3 regions of the Rosenbergiella sp. YN46 genome follow, and region 2 is predicted to be linked to each of the others. Evidence: predicted binding sites of a transcription regulator. Region 2 holds the regulator's gene; each other region holds the start of a gene.

Region 1 (4,138 bases), on a different contig from region 2:
TAAGCGGAACCAATTTCATGTTTGATACGCTCGGCAGTCGCTTCACCGATAAGCGAGCCGTAATTACGACGCACGTAATTGATAATCGCTTCATCGAAACGGTCACCGCCAATGCGCACGGAAGAAGAATAAACCACACCGTTCAGGGAGATAACGGCTACTTCGGTGGTACCACCACCGATATCCACGACCATTGAGCCAGTCGCTTCGGAAACCGGCAGACCCGCGCCAATAGCCGCCGCCATCGGTTCTTCAATCAGGAATACTTCACGGGCGCCGGCCCCCTGCGCGGATTCGCGGATCGCGCGGCGCTCAACCTGGGTGGCACCGACCGGAACGCATACCAGCACACGCGGGCTGGGGCGCATAAAACTGTTGCTGTGCACCTGCTTGATAAAGTGCTGCAGCATTTTTTCAGTGACGAAAAAGTCGGCGATAACGCCATCCTTCATAGGACGAATGGCTGCGATGTTGCCTGGTGTACGGCCAAGCATCTGTTTAGCGTCGTGACCCACAGCGGCAACGCTTTTTGGCGAACCGGCACGATCCTGGCGAATGGCAACCACCGATGGTTCATTCAGTACGATGCCTTGTCCTTTTACATAAATAAGGGTATTCGCGGTACCCAGATCAATGGACAGGTCATTGGAAAACATGCCACGAAATTTTTTCAACATACTAAGGGATAATCCTGAAAGCTGGGGCGGAAAACAAAATCCGCTTACTTTACCAACCACTCGAAGCAGCGACAAGGCGCAAAAAACGTTCTGCCTCGGTGAAAAATAGTACAGCTCATTTCACTCGTTACAGATTGACACATTTCCCCGTTATATCCCGGAGAATGTTGATTATTTATTCAATTTTCTGTTACAGCAAAGTGAAATAAACCGGCGTTATTACGCTGCGACGTTCCAGTCGGCAGACCCCATGGCCCCCTTATGGATGCAGCGCGCAATATTCTACGTGAAAACCGACTAAACGACAGACTAAACCGGATATCTGCGCGAATATTTTTTCACATTGCTGTCAAGCGGCTGAGAACCGACAAAGAATTCACCCTGTGCGCCACTCACCCCTTTCTCGATCAGCGTCTGCCATTCACCGCGCGTTCTTGTACCAGTGGCAAAAACCATGGTGCGTGTTCCCTTACAGGCTTCCACCAGGCTCTCAACAAACAACTGATTTTCAGTACGTTTGTCAATGTTTCTGACCAGACCGGGATGCAGTTTGAGAATTTCCGCGTCCAAATCCTGCAGATAGGCGGTACTTACTACGGTCAAACCCGCCTGCGAGATGGCCACTCTGGCCCCCAGTACCTTAATCAACCTGACAACCGGCTGTAAACGGCTGATGTGTTGACAAACATCTGCCTCTGCAAGTTCAAAAAGAATTCGGTTTCTTATCGATTTTTCACACTGCATCAAAGTATCGCGCAGCCAGCGCTGAAATGGCCGACGCAGCAGCGACTCAACGGTCACCGGAAAAGCCAGCGTTTCCTCCGGCCAGAAGCGCAGCAACGGAATCATGCGCGAAACCATCTGACGGTCATACTGCTCCGATAAACCGAACTGTTGAACCACCGGCATATATTCCGCCGAGAGCACCTCGGTTTCCCCATCGAAAATGCGCCCGGCCATTTCCCGGTGGTGCACTTCACCGTTACGCAGAACTGAAGGCTTTTGGTATAAACGCGGCCCACCGCGACGCAGCGTGTCCTCCAGCATGGTACGCCACTTCACATTGCCGCGTCCTTTTTCAGGCAGTTTGTTATCATAAACCGCCCAACTGTTGCTGCCCTGCAGTACGGCATTGCGCACGGCGGCTTCAACGTGCTCCATCACCAGCTCTACGCTCTGACCGCCACGCCAGGCGCAGATACCGATATGCACCATATCCTGAGGATCCAACATTCGGGTGGGCGGCATCGCATCCACCGATTTCAAAAGCTGACTGGCGATGCCGTCCGCCTCTTTTAACGTGCTATGGGGCAGCAGTACCGCGAAATCGTTGTGAAAATAGCGCGCCAGCAGCGCCCCGGGATAGCGCATAACAAAAGTAGAGAGCAGATTGATCAGGTTATACAGGTAGTCATCGACGGCAACGCGCCCCCAGGTTTCGCGCAGAATGTCGAAATCCGGAACCCGGATCATCATCACCATCCCATGGGTGCCCACCTGTTCATTATCTTCCAGCAGCATGGCGAGCTGGTTCTCAAAAAACAGACGATTGCTCAAACCGGTCTGGGCATCCTGGGCTGCGTAAGAGCGGATCAGCGTATCTACGCGGCTACGCTGCTCCCCGGCATTCTGCAATTCGCTCAACAATACATCCATAGCGCTGCTGGTACAGGGCGGCCATTCGAGCAAAGTTCCGCGTACCACCTTTCCCCGTTCGCCATTCAGAATGCGAGTAGCGCGATTTTCCAGCAGCTCCAGACCGGAAAACTGACGTTTCACCCAACGCGCGCCGAACACCAAAGCGATAACCATAAAAGCAATCGCCAGCGAAAGCGGCGCGGTAGTCAGCAATGAATGGAAGTAGTCATCGATCGGATCGCGCCAGGTCAGGTGCAGCACCAGGCTGGGATGCTTCACCAGCCGTACCGAATGATGGCGCAGGCGCACATGCTGCCCGGCTGGCTGATAACCGGCAGGGAGTTCATGATCCAGTACCTGAAGGCTACCGGAACTTAGCGTCACCCGGACGATTTCCAGCGGAGTCATGATGCCGTCAAGGCGATCTTCCAGCTGCTGTGGGGAACGCACCAGCAGTTCGCTATCCACCAGCGTCACAATTCGGTTAAGGCGGTGTTCGCTTCGGATATGGATGGAGTGGTAAAAACTCCACGAACAACCCAGCAGCGTGACCAGAATTGCCAGCCCCGTCAGCAGAGTCATAAAGGTGGAAAATTTCGTCGTTAAGCGCATCCCTGTGTTAACTCCGTCGGATGTACAGAAACACCCAGTGGCTTACAATACGGCACCAGGCTTCTATTCTATAAGTAAGTGCTAACTATCTCGCGTGAAGCTGTTATTTTACCAGACAAGCGGCAGCTTACCTCACCTTTTTATTGCGATAAATCGCCTTCTCTGCGTCATCATGCGAGTATAGTCATCGGTGCTTATTTTTGAATAACCCGGAGAATTTCGATGCAGGCTCTCATCCTTAATCAGCGCGACGGCCATATCCATGCCGCCGTTGAATCGCTCGACCCGGCGTCCCTGCCCGAAGGAGACGTAACGGTAGCCGTGGACTACTCCAGTCTTAATTATAAAGATGCGCTGGCGATTACCGGTAAGGGAAAAATTGTGCGCCAGTTCCCCATGGTGCCGGGCATCGATTTCGCCGGCCGGGTTCAACGCAGCGAAGATCCACGCTTTCAGCCCGGACAGTCAGTACTGCTTACCGGCTGGGGCGTAGGCGAAGGACACTGGGGAGGACTGGCCGGCGCCGCCCGGGTGAAAGGCGACTGGCTGGTTCCCATGCCCCATGGGCTGGACAGCCGTAAGGCGATGATTATCGGTACTGCAGGCTTTACCGCAATGCTGTGCGTGCTGGCGCTGGAAGATGCCGGTATAGTACCGGAGCACGGCGAAATTCTGGTCACCGGTGCCAGCGGCGGTGTGGGCAGCACGGCTGTCGCCCTGCTGCATCAACTCGGTTATCAGGTGGTCGCGGTCTCCGGGCGTGAAAGTACGCACGACTATCTGCGCAGCCTTGGCGCTCAGCGTATCCTGGCACGTGAGGAATTCGCCGCCGGACGTCCCCTGGAAAAACAGCTATGGGCAGGTGCCATCGACACCGTTGGCGGCGAGGTACTGGCGAAGGTGCTTTCTCAGATCCAGTACGGCGGGTGCGTGGCGGCCTGCGGCCTGGCGGGCGGCTTCACTCTGCCCACCACCGTCATGCCATTTATTCTGCGCAACATCCGGCTACAGGGCATAGATTCGGTAATGACGCCATTCACCAGGCGCTGTGAAGCCTGGCAACGTCTGGCGCAGGCTCTACCTTCCTCCTTTTATGAACAAAGCGCTACGGAGATAGGCCTTAACCAGGCAGTGGAATATGCCGAACGCATCATAAACAATCAGTCTCGGGGCCGTACCCTGGTGAAGATCGGTTAATCTTCAATTTTTCG
Region 2 (4,138 bases):
AGCGGGTGAAGCTCAGCACGACCAGAACGATACAGGGGGGGTAGATCAACGTCAACACAGGGATGGAGATCTGAATCAGATGGCTCAACCCAAGGTTAGAGATAACCATGGAGAACAGGCCAAGAATAAAGACCAGCGTGCGATACGAAAACGGCAGATACTGAGCGAAGAACTCAGCGCAGGCGCAGGTCAGACCAACCGCAGTGACCAGACAGGCCAGGAAAATCAGCACTGCCAGCAGGAAGCTGCCGAAACCGCCGAAGGTGTGCTGAACATAGGCATGCAGGATGGCGGCACCGTTAGCGGACTGGTCTACCAGCGCCATGCTGTCGGATCCCAGACGGAACAGGGCCAGGTAAAGCAGCGTCAGGCCAACACCGGCAATCAGCCCAGCCCAGATGGTGTAACGGGTCAGCAGTTTCGCTTCCGTTACGCCGCGGGAACGAGCCGCGTTCACGATAACGATACCAAACACCATGGCGCCCAGCGTATCCATTGTCAGATAGCCGTTCACAAAGCCGTTCGAGAACGGCGCATTCTGGTAAGCCTCGGTCGCGGTACTGATGCCGCCAGCCGGCCACACCACTGCCGCTATCGCCAGAACGATCAGCGCCAGAATCTTCAGCGGCGCCAGGAAATGGCCCACGGTATCCAGCAGCTTGCCCGGATAGAGCGACACGATGATCACCAGCGCAAAGTAGATCAGGCTGTAGATCAGAAGCGGCATGGCGCCATCACCAGTCAGCGGCGCGATGCCGACCTCAAAGGAGACGGTCGCGGTACGCGGCGTGGCGAACAGCGGCCCCACTGCCAGATAACAGACGGTGGCCAGCAGAACGCCGGCGCGACGGCCAATGGGGGAGCTAAGGCTATCCACCCCGCCACCGACCCGGGCCAGCGCCACAACGGTCATTACCGGCAGACCAACGGCGGTTATCAGAAAGCCAAAAGAGGCCCACCAGACGTGCTCGCCGGCCTGTAAGCCCACCATGGGCGGAAAGATGATGTTGCCCGCGCCAACGAACAGCGCAAAGGTCATAAAGCCCAGAGCGATGATGTCACGCGAAGTTAAACGATGGGTCATAAATTCGGGTTGCCTGTGGATGTGGTGTTGATTTCAGCAAATTTTTCCACCACGACCAGGTGGTGAAAAAGCGGTCTTATCAGAAAATGACAGTGAGAAACACTTCTCAACAAGCGCGGCGAAGAATTGTTTATCGATATACCACGCAATTCTGGTCAGTCTGACGATAATGGGGGCCAATTAAAACGCTTATAGCGTTTGAAGGCAAGAAGCGATCCCAAAACCAGAGCAATATGCCAAATATATAATTACAACCAGAGATATACACCAATCCTTCAACTTTAGTCCGGTTTATCATTCGAATAAAAAGCGAACAGCCGCCGGGGCCTTTTCCTGCGCTACCGGGAAAATTCCCCCTTCGTGCGTTAATGTCTGGGTTCAACGAGCAATCGCGCGGGAATCTGAAACGAAAAGCAGCAGCCCTGCCCGGGAACGCTTTCTATCTCCAGCCGGGTATCATGATGGCTCAGGGCGTGTTTAACAATGGCCAGTCCCAGGCCGCTACCGCCGCTCTGACGCGATCGGGCCTTATCCACCCGATAGAAGCGCTCCGTCAGGCGCGGCAGATGATGGGCCGCTATCCCCGGGCCATCGTCGCTGACGCTAAAGCGCGCCCCCAGCGGAGTACGCTGCCAGCACACTGCAATATTAGACCCGGCAGGCGTATGATTGATGGCGTTATAGACCAGGTTCGAGACGGCGCTGCGTAACTGTTCGCCATTGCCCCGCACCTTAAGTTGCGCATCCACATCGAAAGTGAAGTGGTGTTCCGGCCCCAGCGAGCGGGCGGCCTGCTCCACCTGGCGCAGCATATCCGGGATATCCACGCTTTCACTCAGATCCAGGGAGGGCGATGCTTCAATGCGTGACAGCGTCAGCAATTGCTGTACCAGACTGCTCATCCGCTGGGTCTGTTCTTCCATGGTCAACAGCGCCTTATCACGCAACGCGCCATCCGGTTCGCTGTCGCGCAGCATCTCCAGATAGCCCTGAAGCACGGTCAGCGGCGTGCGCAGTTCGTGGCTGACGTTGGCGAAAAAGTTACGACGAGCCCCTTCCAGTTGATGCATCTGGGTCACATCCCTGGCTACCATCAGCCACTGGCTATCGCTATAGGGCATCACCCGAAACTCCAGATGGCGGCCACTGTTCAGCACCAGATTCAGCGGTCGGGAAAAATCACGCTGTTTCAGATAATGGCTGAACTCCGGATAGCGCAGCAGGTTCAAAATGTTCTGGCCGTTATCATCTGGCCAGCGCAGATTAAGCAACTGCTGCGCCAGCCCGTTACACCAGAAGATGGTGCCCTCTTCGGTGGTCAGCACCACCGCATCCGGCAACGATTCGGCGCCGCTGCGAAAGCGTTTGATCAGATTCCCTAACTCCTTGCGCCGCTTCTTGTTGCGCATCTGCATCTGATGCAGGCCATAGAGCAAAGGCTCCCAACTGCCTCGCCCCGGCGGCGGTGTCATGCTGCGATCCACCCACAGCCACCAGGAGAGCCGCAGCAGATTATGAAAGTGCCAAATCAGAAGCCCCGTGACAGCGGCCAGTAAAAACCACGGCAGGTGCCCCATCAAAGCGCCAAGCAGCAGCGCCGGCAGGCAGCACAGCGCCAGCTCAAGCGCCAGCCTTTTCCACGACAGCCGTTCCAGCAAAAGCCTTACTCCTGAATAACCGGTTAATAACGGGTAGAAAAACGATAGCCGGTACCACGTACCGTCTGCACCATGCGATCGTGGCCGCTGCTTTCCAGCACCTTACGCAGGCGACGGATATGAACATCCACCGTCCGGTCTTCGACGTAAACATTAGTGCCCCAGACCTGGTTCAGAAGCTGTTCGCGGCTGTATACCCGTTCGGGATGCGTCATAAAAAAGTGCAGAAGCTTAAATTCGGTGGGGCCCATATCGAGCGGACGCTCGCCGTTCATCACCCGATGAGAAGTGGGATCGAGGCTTAACCCTTCAATTTCGATAGGCTCCTCTACCGCCATGGGAGAGATGCGCCGCATTACCGCTTTAATTCGCGCCACCAGCTCTTTAGGTGAGAAGGGTTTGGTCATATAATCGTCAGCGCCGGTTTCCAGCCCACGCACCCGGTCTTCCTCTTCGCCCCGGGCAGTCAGCATCACCACCGGTATGTCCCGGGTCATCGGCTGGCGCTTCAGATGCTTAATCAACTGAAGTCCGGAGCCGCCGGGCAACATCCAGTCCAGCAGGATCAAATCAGGCCAGGGTTCGTTAAGCCGTGCCACAGCGGCATCGTAATCTTCCGCTTCAAGCGGCAGGAAACCATTCTGCTCAAGCACGAAACAGACCATTTCACGGATTGGAGCCTCATCTTCTACCACCAGAATACGTCGCGCCATCATTCGCCCTGTCTGATTTTTTCTTGCCCTCGTCGCGAGGGTTCGGGTTGCCATTTTGTAATGCGCGCCATTATGCGTCACTTTTATGACAGATTTATGAAAAACACAGCCCTTTAATGACGCGCTCATTCCCGGATGCCGTCACAGAAGAGGCGCGCAGGCTCCCAGGTTGTTTATAATCCCCCTCGCGCTTTTTTGCCACCGGAACCGAAATGCCCCAAAATCATTCGCGTTACAGGAAGGCGGCAAGATAGCGTATCCCCGGGAGCATAGATAAGCTATGTGACCAGAATAAGCGAACGTCGCCAACGCACCTGTAGCTTGAAGGATGAAGGGAATTATGCGGATCATTCACACCTCTGACTGGCACCTCGGCCAGAATTTCTATACCAAAAGCCGGGCTGCCGAACATCAGGCATTTCTCGACTGGCTGCTGGAGCAGGCTGAACATCGTCAGGCGGACGCCATTATTGTGGCGGGTGATATTTTCGATACCGGCTCGCCGCCCAGCTACGCTCGCGAGCTGTATAACCGCTTCGTGGTCAAATTGCAGCAGACCGGCTGCGCACTCTATATTCTGGCGGGTAACCACGACTCGGTCGCGACCCTGAATGAATCCCGGGAGTTACTGGCCTGCCTGAATACCTGCGTGGTGGCAACGCCTGGCGATAAACCGCTGGAGA
Region 3 (4,138 bases), on a different contig from region 2:
CGAACTGGCGGGCCATAACCTCGGAAACCTGATGCTTAAGGCGCTGGATCATCTTAGCGTGCGGCCGCTGGAGGCCATTAACCTGATTCGCAATCTGCTGAAGGTAGACGCGTTTCTGATCCCCATGTCCGAACAGCCGCTGGATCTTGCCGCCACCGACCGCGAAGGCAATATGGTGTACGGCGAAGTAGACATCGACCAGCTCAGCGCGCCCCCCGCCGATCTGATGCTTTCGCCGAAGGGCCACGCCACCCGTGAAGCGCTGCAATCCATCGCCGATGCCGATCTGATTATTATGGGGCCCGGCAGCTTTTACACCAGCCTGATGCCGATTCTGCTGCTGGAAGATATGGCCCAGGCCCTGCGCCGTACGCCAGCGCCGGTGGTATTCATTGATAACCTGGGGGCGGAACATAGCCCCGCCGCCGATCTGGATCTCGGCCAGCGACTGGCGCTGATGGAGCGCCACGTGGGGAAACACTTTGTGGATGCGGTGGTAGCGCGCCCCGGCGTCAGCATCCGTGGCTGCGGCGACCGGGCCATCATCGAAGAGCCGCTGGAAGCCAGCGACATCCCCTACCGCCACGATCGCCATCTGCTGCGCCTGGCGCTGGAAAAAGCGCTCCAGGCCCTCGGCTAACTTTCCCGTCATACCTCAAGCCGCGGGGCATCTCTGCCTGCGGCTTCAATTATTGCGGGGAAACATCAGGAAGCCGCGATAAACAGCTCGCGCAGCTGGTGAATCTGATCGCGCAGTGCCGCCGCCTGTTCGAATTCCAGATCCCTGGCGTGCTGCATCATCTGCTCTTCCAGCTGCTGAATTTTCTGCTGCAGCGCTTTCGGCGTCATCTCTGCCGCTTCCGCCGTTGCGGCTACCGCCCGGCCGCGACCGCGGCCCTTCGCCCTGGTACGAGCCAGCCCTTCGCCCAGCGCCAGAATATCCACCACCTTCTTGTTAAGTCCCTGAGGCACAATGCCGTGCTCTTCATTATAGCGCTGCTGCTTCTCGCGACGGCGTTCGGTTTCGCCAATCGCCTTCGCCATAGAAGGCGTGATCTTATCGCCGTACAGAATCGCCTGGCCGTTAACGTTACGCGCGGCGCGACCGATGGTCTGAATCAGGGAGCGCTCTGAACGCAGGAAGCCCTCTTTATCGGCATCAAGAATCGCCACCAGCGACACCTCCGGCATATCCAGCCCTTCTCGCAGCAGGTTTATCCCCACCAGCACGTCGAACTCGCCAAGGCGCAAATCGCGAATAATCTCCATGCGCTCCACGGTATCGATATCCGAATGCAGATAGCGTACCCGCTCTCCGTGCTCTTCCAGATATTCGGTCAGGTCTTCCGCCATACGTTTGGTCAGGGTGGTCACCAGCACCCGTTCGTTGCGGGCGGCGCGTTGACGGATCTCCGACAGCAGATCGTCCACCTGAGTCGCCACCGGTCGGACTTCGATCATCGGATCCAGCAGCCCGGTTGGCCGCACTACCTGATCGATAACATCGCCGCCGGATTTTTCCATCTCGTAATTGCCCGGCGTAGCAGAAACGTAGATGGTCTGTGGGGCCAGCGCTTCGAACTCTTCGAACTTCAGCGGGCGGTTATCCAGCGCCGAAGGCAGCCGGAAGCCATACTCCACCAGAGTCTCCTTGCGCGCCCGATCGCCGCGGAACATGCCGCCTATCTGGGGAATGGTCACGTGGGATTCATCCACCACCAGCAGCCCGTCGGCGGGCAGGTAGTCGAACAGGGTCGGCGGCGGCTCGCCCGGGCCGCGCCCGGAAAGATAGCGCGAATAGTTCTCGATGCCCGAGCAGTAGCCCAGTTCGTTCATCATCTCCAGATCGAACTGAGTACGCTGGCTCAGGCGCTGCTCTTCCAGCAGCTTGTCATTGGCCAGCAGTACCCTGCGGCGTTCCGCCAGCTCCTCTTTGATCTCTTCCATCGCCTGAACGATGCGCTCGCGCGGCGTCACGTAGTGGGTTTTTGGGTAGATGGTATAGCGCTGCACCGTAGACTCCACGTGGCCGGTCAGCGGATCGAACAATGACAGCCGTTCCACTTCGTCGTCGAACAACTCCACCCGCAGCGCCACCTCGTCTGATTCCGCCGGGAAGATATCGATAACCTCGCCGCGCACCCGGAAGGTACCGCGCTGGAACGCCTGGTCGTTACGGGTGTACTGTAGCTCCGCCAGGCGGCGCAGAATCGAACGCTGATCCACCAGCATGCCAACGGTCAGGTGCAGCATCATCTTCAGGTAAAGATCGGGATCGCCCAGGCCGTAGATGGCCGAAACCGACGCCACCACCACCACATCGCGTCGCTCCAGCAGCGCCTTGGTGGCCGACAGCCGCATCTGTTCGATATGCTCGTTCACCGAGGCGTCTTTTTCGATAAAGGTGTCGGAGCTGGGAACATAGGCTTCGGGCTGGTAGTAATCGTAGTAAGAGACGAAATACTCCACCGCGTTTTCCGGGAAGAACTCCTTCATTTCGCCATATAGCTGAGCCGCCAGGGTCTTATTAGGCGCCAGCACCATGGTGGGGCGCTGCAAATTCGCGATGACGTTGGCGATGGTGAAGGTTTTCCCCGAGCCGGTCACCCCCAGCAGGGTCTGATGAGCCAGCCCGTCGTCCAGCCCCTCGCAGAGGCGTCGAATCGCTTCGGGCTGATCGCCGGAAGGTTGAAAGGCGGAGTGGAGTTTTAACGCTTTGCTCATGGCGGGCTACCTGATGGTGAAGAAGTGTGCAAGCCGGAGAGTAATTTTACTCGCCGCGGGCGTTTTTGCCAATCACAATAGCTGGATGGAAACACAGTAATTCATCGCTTAACCTTGTGCCGTAAAGCGAATTCACCGGCAAATATTCGCCGTTTTGCCGCCGCGCTGGATTTTTCACCCCTGCGCCTCTGGTTATCCCCAGAACGGAGGTAAGATTTAACATTTGTCAAGTCAGGTGATGAAAGTTTTATTTCTGAGTATGGCGGTTTTATGACAAGGATTGATTTTATTTAACTCATTGATACAAATATAAATTTAAATAAAGGCGGCTTTGACGCCAATTCAGGCGCGACCCGCGTCTTTTCTTGCTTACCGCACGTTTTCTAACTCTAATACACAAGGTTATCCACAGGAATAGTGGATAACTGCTCCGGGGCCACAAACCATGCCGCCTGCCCGAAAACCCTGGTTTGTGTGTGTCGGGCCGCAAAAAAAAGTTTTATGCTTTTTTTTGTCTCTTTAAGCGCTCGCGACGTATCCCAGTCCGACACCATAAATAACCGCATCTGCACCAAAAAGGCGAAGCTGTCAGCACCGTCGAAGTGCAGCCATCCCCTCCATAGAACAGCGTAAAACTCTGCATTGTGGCGTCTTGTCCGTTTTTTTAGCGTGTTGTTGCGCTTTTTGTTAACTGGAATAGCTGGCAAGCGATTTGCACCGCCTCCGGGTAGCCGCGCATGCGGCGACCAGGCCCTGGCAGAGGAGAGCAGCCATGTTGAGTGTACGCGCAGTGAATCAGTTTTACGGCGATCGCCACGTATTATGGAATGTGGATCTGGAACTGGCGCCGGGAGAGTGTACCTGCCTGCTGGGCGAGCCAGGAGCCGGAAAAACAACCCTGGCTAACTGCATTACCGGCCACCTGCCGGTGCAGAGCGGTGCCCTGCTCTGGCAAACGCCCGGCGGGCCGCCGGAAGATTTGCGTAATATGTCGGTCGCGCGCAGAGCCGCGCTGGGTATTGGTTATCTGCCTCAGGGCCAGCGGCTGTTTACCCGGCTTTCGGTGGAGCAGAATCTGCATATCGCTCTACGGGCCGTTAACGCCACTCCCCGGGCGATTCCGCCGCTAATAGACGCCCTGTTTCCGGCGCTCTACGCCGTCCGTCACCTGCCGGCAGGCGCACTGCCCATACAGCTACGCCAGCCGCTGGCGCTGGCGTTGGCGCTGGTCACCGGCCCCCGGTTGTTGATTCTGGACGAACCATTACGCGCGCATCCTCAGACGCCGCTCGAAGAGATGGCACTGCTGGTGAAACGGCTGGTTCAGGAGTTCGGAATGACGGTTCTGCTGGCGGAACGCAGCCTGTCGCTAATCCGCAGAGTGGCGGATCGTTTCTGCTTACTGCACCGCGGA

What was found. Region 2 encodes PhoB, which activates phosphate uptake and scavenging genes when phosphate is short. Its sites were predicted from a motif close to CTGTCATAAAACTGNCNNAT; they were not measured.
Region 1: the regulator PhoB is predicted to act here: its motif matches at 2,930-2,949, upstream of acuI (acrylyl-CoA reductase (NADPH)).
Region 3: the regulator PhoB is predicted to act here: its motif matches at 2,982-3,001, upstream of uvrB (excinuclease ABC subunit UvrB).

What each region holds. Positions count from the first base shown of each region.
Region 1 is NZ_JAZHEE010000004.1:16,684-20,821, reverse strand. It holds gene mreB (rod shape-determining protein MreB) at 1-677, opposite strand, end outside; gene csrD (RNase E specificity factor CsrD) at 987-2,927, opposite strand; gene acuI (acrylyl-CoA reductase (NADPH)) at 3,150-4,124, shown strand.
Region 2 is NZ_JAZHEE010000013.1:52,392-56,529, forward strand. It holds gene brnQ (branched-chain amino acid transporter carrier protein BrnQ) at 1-1,084, opposite strand, end outside; gene phoR (phosphate regulon sensor histidine kinase PhoR) at 1,450-2,742, opposite strand; gene phoB (phosphate response regulator transcription factor PhoB) at 2,766-3,455, opposite strand; gene sbcD (exonuclease subunit SbcD) at 3,796-4,138, shown strand, end outside.
Region 3 is NZ_JAZHEE010000001.1:314,019-318,156, forward strand. It holds gene V3W49_RS01465 (gluconeogenesis factor YvcK family protein) at 1-640, shown strand, start outside; gene uvrB (excinuclease ABC subunit UvrB) at 706-2,724, opposite strand; gene V3W49_RS01475 (ATP-binding cassette domain-containing protein) at 3,497-4,138, shown strand, end outside.